DNA from 2 places in the Amycolatopsis sp. w19 genome. Region 2 is predicted to be linked to the other one. Evidence: riboswitches for the same ligand, from Rfam matches in the RefSeq annotation. Region 2 holds a riboswitch; the other holds the start of a gene.

Region 1 (4,187 bases), on a different contig from region 2:
CGCCGACCAGCCGCGCTCCGGGCACCGGCCCGTGCGCGACGCGTACCGTGCGGCAGACACCCGCGCCGGACAGCTCCGCGGCGACCTCGACGGCCGACTGGGCATCCGCGCACAGAAAGGCACAGGTCGGTCCGGAGCCGGAGACGGTGCCGGCGAGCGCGCCCGCGTTGACCCCCGCCCGCAAGGTACGACGCAGCCCCGGCCGCAACGAGACGGCGGCCGCCTGAAGGTCATTACCCAGAAGCAGCGCCAGCTGCCGCGGGTCACCGGACGCCAGCGCCTCGACCACCGGAGTGTGCGAACCGATCCGCGGCGGGCTGCCCTCTTCACGCAACTTGTCCAGCTCGCCGAACACCCTCGGCGTCGAAAGACCACGCTGGTCGAAGGCCAGGACCCAATGGAAGGTATGCCGCGACAAGACCGGCACCAGCTGCTCACCTCGGCCGGTGCCCAACGCGGTCCCGCCATAGAGCGCGAACGGGACATCACTGCCGAGCTTCGCGGCGATACCCGCCAGTTCGTCTCGGGAGATGTCGAGCTTCCAAAGCGACGCGAGCCCCACCAGGGTCGCGGCCGCGTCGGCGCTGCCACCGGCCATCCCGCCCGCCACCGGGATGCCTTTGCGCAGCACGACCCTGACCTTGGACTCGCCGTCCGCCTTGCCGACGTGTGCCGCCAGCGCCTGCGCCGCCTTCCAAGCGAGATTGTTGGCCCCTGTCGGTACGGTGCCTTCGCCTTCACCGTAGACCTCGACACCGGGATCCTCGGTGACCGCGACGGTCACCTCGTCGGTCAAGGAAAGCGCCTGGAACACGGTCACCAGCTCGTGGTAACCGTCCGGGCGTACGTCACCGACCGACAGGTGCAGGTTGACCTTGGCGGGAACCCTGACGGTTACTGGGGGCGGTACGACGGCGAGCACCCGTCAAGCCTACGTGGCCGTTCCACTTGCGCTGTCACCAGGAGAAAAGAGAACAGGACGAGTCGGACACGAACGGGCCGCCCCGGACGGATTTCGTCCTGGGCGGCCCGTTCGTGGAGGAATCAGGCAGCGACACCCTGCGGTCCGCGGACCGGGTGGGTCACGTGGCCGCCGCGTTCGGCGATCCAGGCAAGCGCGGCGTCCGCACGCTCACCGCGGACACCGAGACGGAACCGGCCCACCGGCGTGTCGCCGATCCGGGTCAGGCCGCCGCCGATGGTGGCGAGTTCGACGTCGAAGCGACCGGCGGCCTCCGGGAGCAACGCACCGACCGAGGCGAAGCCGACCAGCACGACGTCCACCGCGCGGTCGTACTTCGAGGCCTGCGCACGCCCGGTCTCGATCGCGGGAAGCAGCGCCTGCGCGGTACGGCTGTTCGGGTCGGAGACCAGGTCGAGCACGGTCCCGCGTTCGATGATCGCCCCGGCTTCCAGAACCGCGACGTCGTCGCAGACACGGCGAACCACGCCGGCGTCGGGAGTGGTGAGCAGCACGGTGACTCCGAGCTCGGCACGGGCCCGGTCGAGCACGGTGAGGACCGCGCCGGACTCCTCGGCCTGCACGCCGGCGGTCGGGTCGTCGGCCAGGAGCACGGACGGCCCGGCGGCCAGCGCCTTGGCGATGGCCACTCGGCGCAGTTGCCCTTCGGACAGGTCGCCCGGCCGCTGCCCCGCCCGGGGGGTGAGCCCGACCAGGTCGAGCAGGTTACCGACCCGGTTGCGCCGCTGCGGCCCGTCGAGACCGAGCTGTTCGAGCGGCGAAGCGATGTTGCCGGCGATGGTGCGCTCGGCGAGCAATTCCGGTTTGGTGCTCACGACGCCCACCTGCCGCCGGATCTCGCGCAGACGGCGTCCGTCGAGGGTCCCGGTATTGAGGCCGTCGAGGCGGACGACGCCGCGGTCGGGACGCTCCTGAAGACCGATGCACCGAGCGAGGGTCGACTTGCCGGAGCCGGCTGGGCCGACGACTCCGAACAGCGAGCCCGCTTGGATGTCCACGCTCACGTCACGCAGCGCGACGACGGGATTTCCGTTGAGGGGAAAGGATTTGGACAGGTTTTCGACAGTGATCACGAGAGGCTCCATGCGAATGGGGCGCTGCTTCTTTCGAGCGCGCCGACCGTCACCGAGTGACCGTCCGGAAACGGACGGTTTTCAGAGGTAAGGGAGAAAGACTCAGGCAGTAACGGTGGAGCGTCGACACGCACTTACCGTGCGGCGACCTTCATCGACGACACGTCGCCTGGTCAGCAGGAGCGGGTGGGTGACCCTGTTCATTAGGCACAGCCTCCATCGGTCCTGGCTGTAGCACCTGCCCTGTGGAGGGTGGTTGCTGCGACTTCGGCGAGCCAGGTCTCTCAGTCGCTCGGGATGGCTCACTGAGTAAAACCGATCCCACTGGATGAAAGCAAGCACGTAGGCGCAGATCACACGTCTGGTCGCGTCCATCATACAGGATCGGCCGTCCAGATAATGGAACACAGTCAGGCGTCTTCGACTTGCGCCAGGCGCGCTACCTGCTAAGACAACGCCGCTCATACAGATCGAGAAGGCTTACGCACGTGCCGACCTGACGCGGCTGACGTTCACGCGGTGCCGGTCACATCCGAGGCAGGCGATCAACCGGCGGCCGCGGCGATCCGCGCGAACTGGTGGACATCCAGCTGTTCACCGCGGGTCTTGGGGTCGATTCCCGCCTTCTCGAGCAGCTCCCCCGCGCGTTCGGCGGAACCGGCCCATGACGCCAACGCGGCACGCAAAGTCTTCCGCCGCTGGGAGAAGGCGGCGTCGACCACCGCGAACAATCGCTCCCGGTCCACGGACGACACCACCTCGCCCCGTTCGAAAGCGACCAGCGCGGAGTCCACGTTCGGAACGGGCCAGAACACCGCGCGAGGCACCGCGGCGATCTTGCGCGCCTTTCCGTACCAAGCGAGCTTGACGCTGGGGACGCCATAAGTCCGGCTCCCCGGGCCGGCCGCCATCCGGTCAGCGACCTCGGTCTGGACCATCACGAGACCGCTGGTCAGCGACGGCAGTTCGGCAAGCAGGTGAAGCACGACCGGAACCGCGACGTTGTACGGCAGGTTCGCGACGAGGGCCGTCGGACGCGCGGGCAGGTCGTCGGACGTGATCCGCAACGCGTCCGCGCCGACGACCGTCAGTCGTTCGGCCCCGCCCCGTTCGGCCCCGCCCCGTTCGGCCGCGGTATCCGGCAAACGCCCAGCCAGCACGGGGTCGATTTCGACCGCGACGACCTCGGCGCCGGTTGCGAGCAGTCCGAGGGTCAACGAGCCGAGGCCCGGCCCGACCTCCAGCACGACGTCGCCTTCGCCGACCCCCGAGAGGTCGACGATGCGTCGCACCGTATTGGGATCGTGCACGAAGTTCTGGCCGAGCTTCTTGGTCGGCCGTACGTCCAGCTCGGCCGCCAGCGCCCTGATCTCCGCAGGACCGAGCAGTTCAGTCACCCGACGATCGTAACCAGCCCCGGTGGGCCACGATTGGCCGGTGGACGACGTCGTACTCGAAGGCGAGAAAGTCCGGCTGCGCGACTGGAGGCCGAGCGACCTCCGACCGCTTCGCGACCTACTCGATCCCACGCGGCCTTGGCACGAAACGAACGGGCCCTATTTCGGCACCCCGACCGCGGCGGCGGCCGACTCGACGGCACGCGAACTCACCACGCCCAAGACCGAGCCCGTCGATCCTCGCACCAGCCTCGCCGTATGCGATCTGAAGGACGGCAGGTTGATCGGCAGGGTCAGCTGGTACTGGGAAAGCAGGCAGACCGACTGGCGGCGGATGGGGTTGGCGATCTACGACGAGCGGTACTGGGGCGGCGGGTACGGCACCGAGGCCTTGCGCCTGTGGACGACCTATTTGTTCGCTCGCACCGACACGCTCCGCCTGGACTTCGCCACATTCTCGGGGAACCCAGGAATGATCGCCGTCGGGCAGCGGCTGGGATTCGTGGAGGAAGGCCGGTTCCGGCGCGCGCGACGCTGGGCCGGAGGCGTGCATGACGCCGTCGTCTATGGGGTGCTCCGCGAGGAGTGGGACCGGTTGAGCGCGGAGCCGTGATCCCGCCGCCACCATCCGTATGGCGTTTTCGAACCGACACGTATCCCACTCCCGTGTGATCGGCGCAGGTCAGCGCAGGCGGAGCGTAATGATCATCCACCCGATCGATACCGTGCATTCGT
Region 2 (4,187 bases):
GGAATCGCACTGTCCACAGTGGCCGTCGCGGTGAGCATCGCGGTCACCGGCGCGGCTTTGCACTGGTTGCTCGGCCTGGACTGGCGGATGGCGTTGCTGTGGGGCGCGGTCCTCGCGTCGACCGACGCCGCCGCGGTCTTCTCCGTGCTGAGATCGGCGGGGATCGGGAAGCGGCTCGTGGGCGCGCTGGAGATCGAGTCCGGGATCAACGACGCCCCGGCCTACATCGCGGTCGTCGTCCTCGCCGAGGGCGCGACCGTCGACTGGTCGCTGCCGCTGCTGGTGGTCTACGAACTCGCCGCCGGGTTGGTGATCGGCCTGGCGTTCGGCTGGGGCGGGGCGTTCGCGCTGCGCCGGGCGGCGCTGCCCGCCACCGGTCTGTACCCGCTGGCCACCGTCGCGGTGTGCGTCGTGGCGTACTCGAGCGGGCAGCTCGCCCACGCGTCGGGCCTGCTCGCCACTTACGTCGCGGCCCTGGTGCTGGGGAATTCGAAGCTGCCGCACCGGTCGGACACGCTTTCCTTCGCCGAAGGGCTCGGCTGGCTCGCGCAGATCGGCCTGTTCGTGCTTCTCGGCCTGTTCGCCTCGCCGAGCAGGATCTTCGAGAGCCTGGTCCAGGGCCTGGTCGCGGGCGCGGTCGTGTTGCTGCTGGCGCGCCCGTTGTCGGTGCTCCTGTCGGCGCTGCCGTTCAAGATCCCCTGGCGAGAACAGGTGTTCCTGTCGTGGGCCGGGTTGCGCGGCGCGGTCCCGATCGTGCTCGCGCTGATCCCGCTGTCGTCCGGGGTGCCCGGCGCGCAGGAGCTGGTCGACGCGGTGTTCGTGCTGGTCATCGTGCTGACGCTGCTCCAAGGGGCGACGTTGACCCCGCTCGCGCGAGCGCTCGGGCTGGCCCAGCACGCCGAAGCGCACGAGATCGACGTCGACTCCGCGCCGCTCGACGAGATGGGCGCGGAACTCCTGCAGGTCCGGATCAACACCGGGTCGAAGATGCACGGCGTCTACCTGGCCGAACTGCGGCTGCCGGTGGGGGCGACGATCAGCCTCCTCGTCCGCGACGGCACCGGCTTCACACCGAACAAGAACACGCGGCTTCAGGAACGCGACCAGTTACTCGTCGTGACCACCTCCGAAGCCCGTGAAGCGGCCGAACGACGACTTCGGGCCGTCGACCGCGCGGGCCGTCTGGCCAGGTGGAAGGGCGAATCCGGCCAGTAGGTCACGAACCGGCACCACCTGTTCGTCGGTTGATCTCAGAAAATTCTTCCCTTCTGTACTCCTTTTGGATTACTTTCCCCGCAATCGACTCCATCGAATGGGTGAGCGTCACGGGGTAAGGAGTACGCAAGGTGACGAAACTTCCTGCGCGGTTCGCCAGTCTGGGGGCCTCGGTGGCACTCGTCGGGGTGGTTCTCGCCGCCCCGACGGCCACGGCGGCCGGTGCCTTTCCCGCGTTCGGGCTGCCCTTCGAGACGGGCCAATCGGTCTACTCGGCGGGGATCCACTCGGACAACGGGAACTCCGGCGTGAAGAACGCCATCGACTTCAGCCCCGGCGACAGGACCGTTCGCGCCCCGCTGGCGGGCACCGTCCGGATCCAGCACTGCTCCGGCGGAGACTGGGTGACCGTCGACCACGACGGCGGCTGGCGCACCGGGTACTACCACATGGAGAACATTTCGGTCACCGACGGCCAGAAGGTCGTCCCCGGCGACGCCCTCGGCCGGACCGGCAACGCGCTGCCCTGCGGTGGCAGCAGCACCGGCGCCCACGTGCACTTCACCTTGTGGACCCTGCCCACGGCCGCCGCGCAGGGCGGCGACTCGCGCGACTTCGGGGTCGGCGCGGGCAACTGGAACGGCAAGTCCTACGACGAGGTCTCGACCACGGTCGCCGAGGCCTACGGCGAGGCGGTCGACGGCAAGACCTTCGGCGGCTGGCAGTTCACCGCGGGCACCGATCAGTACTCGGGTACCGCGACCGAGGTCTCCTCCCGCGCGACCATCGGACTGCCCGGCCGTTTCCGGGTCTGACCTGCCGTTGCCCGGCGCGGCGCGGCGCCGGGCAACGGCTCTTCCCACTTGCGGAGTACGTGAGCGGCGTCTCAAGATGCGGACGAGGGCTGGCTCGATCGCCCGCCCATCCGCTAACTTCGTCCGTAGGTCACGAGTGTCAGCGTCAAGCCCCGGCTAGCTGACCGGCAACCCTCCTACCGCGGTGGGGTGCCCCGGGTGAGGACCTGGCTCGTCGCGTGGTGCGACGGGCAAGCGCGGGATCCTCGTCGGGTCCCCTGGCCCGGAGGATGACGATGACCCTCGCTCTAGAACGCACCGGCACCCCTGCTGAAACCGTTGCCACGCAAGAAATCCCGACGGTCGCGGGTGCCGGTCTGCGGGTTCCGCTGGTCACCGGCGGCGACATCGGTTACGCCAACCTCGATCACGCGGCGAGCGCCCCCTGTCTGGACAAGGTCCGGGCCGCGGTCGACGAGTTCCTGCCCTGGTACGCCAGCGTGCACCGCGGGGCCGGGTTCGCCTCGCAGGTCTCCACCAAGCTCTACGAGCGCACCCGCGGAATCCTGCGGGACTTCGTCGACGCTCGATCGACCGACACCGTCGTGTTCACCCGCAACACCACCGATTCCTTCAACCTTCTCGCCCGCAGCCTGCCGAAGCACACATCGGTCGTCGTGTTCGACACCGAGCACCACGCCGCGCTGCTGCCCTGGAAGGGGCCGAACGTTCGTCGGATCGAAACGCCGCGCACCCGGCTCGCCGCGGTGTCCGCTGTGGACGAAGCGCTCGCGGACTGCCCGCAGGGGCCGCGGCTGGTCGTGCTCACCGGCGCGTCCAACGTGACCGGGGAACTGTTGCCGGTCAAGGAGATCGCGGCCGTCGCGCGGCGGCACGGCGCCCGGATCGCGCTCGACGCGGCGCAGCTCGCGCCGCACCGGAAGATCTCGGTGCGCGAACTGGACGTCGACTACGTCGCGCTGTCGGGCCACAAGCTGTACGCACCTTTCGGTGCCGGCGCGCTGATCGGCCGCGCCGATTGGCTGCGCGCGGCCCAGCCGTACCTCGCCGGCGGCGGAGCGACGAAGCTCGTCAGCCGTGACTCCGTGGTCTGGAATTCCGGACCTGAGCGGCACGAAGCCGGATCCCCCAACACTGTCGGCGTCTACGCGCTCGGTGTCGCCTGCGAGACGCTGGCCGCGAACTGGGACGGCGTCGTCGCCCACGAAGAGGAACTGCTGGCGCGGCTGCGTCGCGGCCTCGCCGCCATCCCCGGCTTCGCCGAACTGCGGCTGTTCGACGCGCCGGTCGACCGCGTCGGCACGCTCAGCTTCGTCGTCGACGGCTTCGACCCTGGCTGGCTCGCCGCGGTCCTTTCCGCGGAGTACGGCATCGGCGTGCGGGACGGCGCGTTCTGCGCGCACGTGGCGACCAAACGGCTGATCGCCGTCGCCGGTTCGACGGGCCAGCAGGCCGTGCGCGTGAGCCTCGGCCTGGGCAGCACCACCGAACACGTGGACCGGATCGTCCTGGCGTTGCGCCAGATCGTCGCCCGTGGCGCGCGCTGGCAGTACGAGAAGCCGGAAGGCCGCTGGGTGCCGGAAAACGATCCGCGCGAACTGCCCCCGTTCTGCGCCTGACCCACTACCCTCACCCCGCATGGGGAACGAGCGACCGCGTTACTGGTTTCCGCTGGCGCTGCTGGGATTCGCCCAGCTGGCCGTGGTGGCCCTGTCCGTCGGCACGCGTCGGTCCGAAGGGTGGTTCGCCTACGTGCCTTACGGGGACGGCGGCATGTTCGGCTCCGTCCAGAGCGCGGGGACGCCCCTGACCGCGGTTTCGGCCGGCGCCATCGGCAGGATGGACAACTGGCTGTTCGCGGTGTTCGTGGTCTACCTCGGTACGGTGCTGTTCTACGCCCTTCGGACGAAGACCATGCCGTGGTGGAAGGTCGCCGCGATCGCGCTCGGCGGACTGGTCGCCATCGTGCTGGCCGACCTGGTCGGTTACTGGGAATTCGATCTCGACGGCGACACCCGGAGCGCGATCCTGCTGACGGTCGGCCTGGTGCTGCTGGCCTGGCTGGAACGCAGCGTGCTGGTGCTGGTCGTGGCGGCGGCGTTCGTGGTCTGCGCGGTCGTGCCGCCGCAAGGACAGCTCGCACTGGTGCTGTCGTCG

Evidence for each region. A riboswitch is a leader RNA that binds a small molecule or an ion and turns the genes downstream of it on or off. The one in region 2 is predicted to bind S-adenosylmethionine.
Region 1: linked by a shared signal. The riboswitch ahead of ACSMFO_RS09910 (methionine ABC transporter ATP-binding protein) and the one ahead of ACSMFO_RS26820 (aminotransferase class V-fold PLP-dependent enzyme) in region 2 are both predicted to bind S-adenosylmethionine.

The regions. Positions count from the first base shown of each region.
Region 1 covers NZ_JBPQFM010000003.1:466,771-470,957, reverse strand. Annotated here, with positions in the region: gene ACSMFO_RS09915 (4-(cytidine 5'-diphospho)-2-C-methyl-D-erythritol kinase) at 1-922, opposite strand, end outside; gene ACSMFO_RS09910 (methionine ABC transporter ATP-binding protein) at 1,045-2,055, opposite strand; SAM riboswitch class I at 2,269-2,359, opposite strand; gene rsmA (16S rRNA (adenine(1518)-N(6)/adenine(1519)-N(6))-dimethyltransferase RsmA) at 2,601-3,452, opposite strand; gene ACSMFO_RS09900 (GNAT family N-acetyltransferase) at 3,493-4,065, shown strand.
Region 2 covers NZ_JBPQFM010000015.1:110,427-114,613, reverse strand. Annotated here, with positions in the region: gene ACSMFO_RS26830 (potassium/proton antiporter) at 1-1,215, shown strand, start outside; gene ACSMFO_RS26825 (M23 family metallopeptidase) at 1,347-2,030, shown strand; SAM riboswitch class IV at 2,159-2,273, shown strand; gene ACSMFO_RS26820 (aminotransferase class V-fold PLP-dependent enzyme) at 2,306-3,649, shown strand; gene ACSMFO_RS26815 (hypothetical protein) at 3,669-4,187, shown strand, end outside.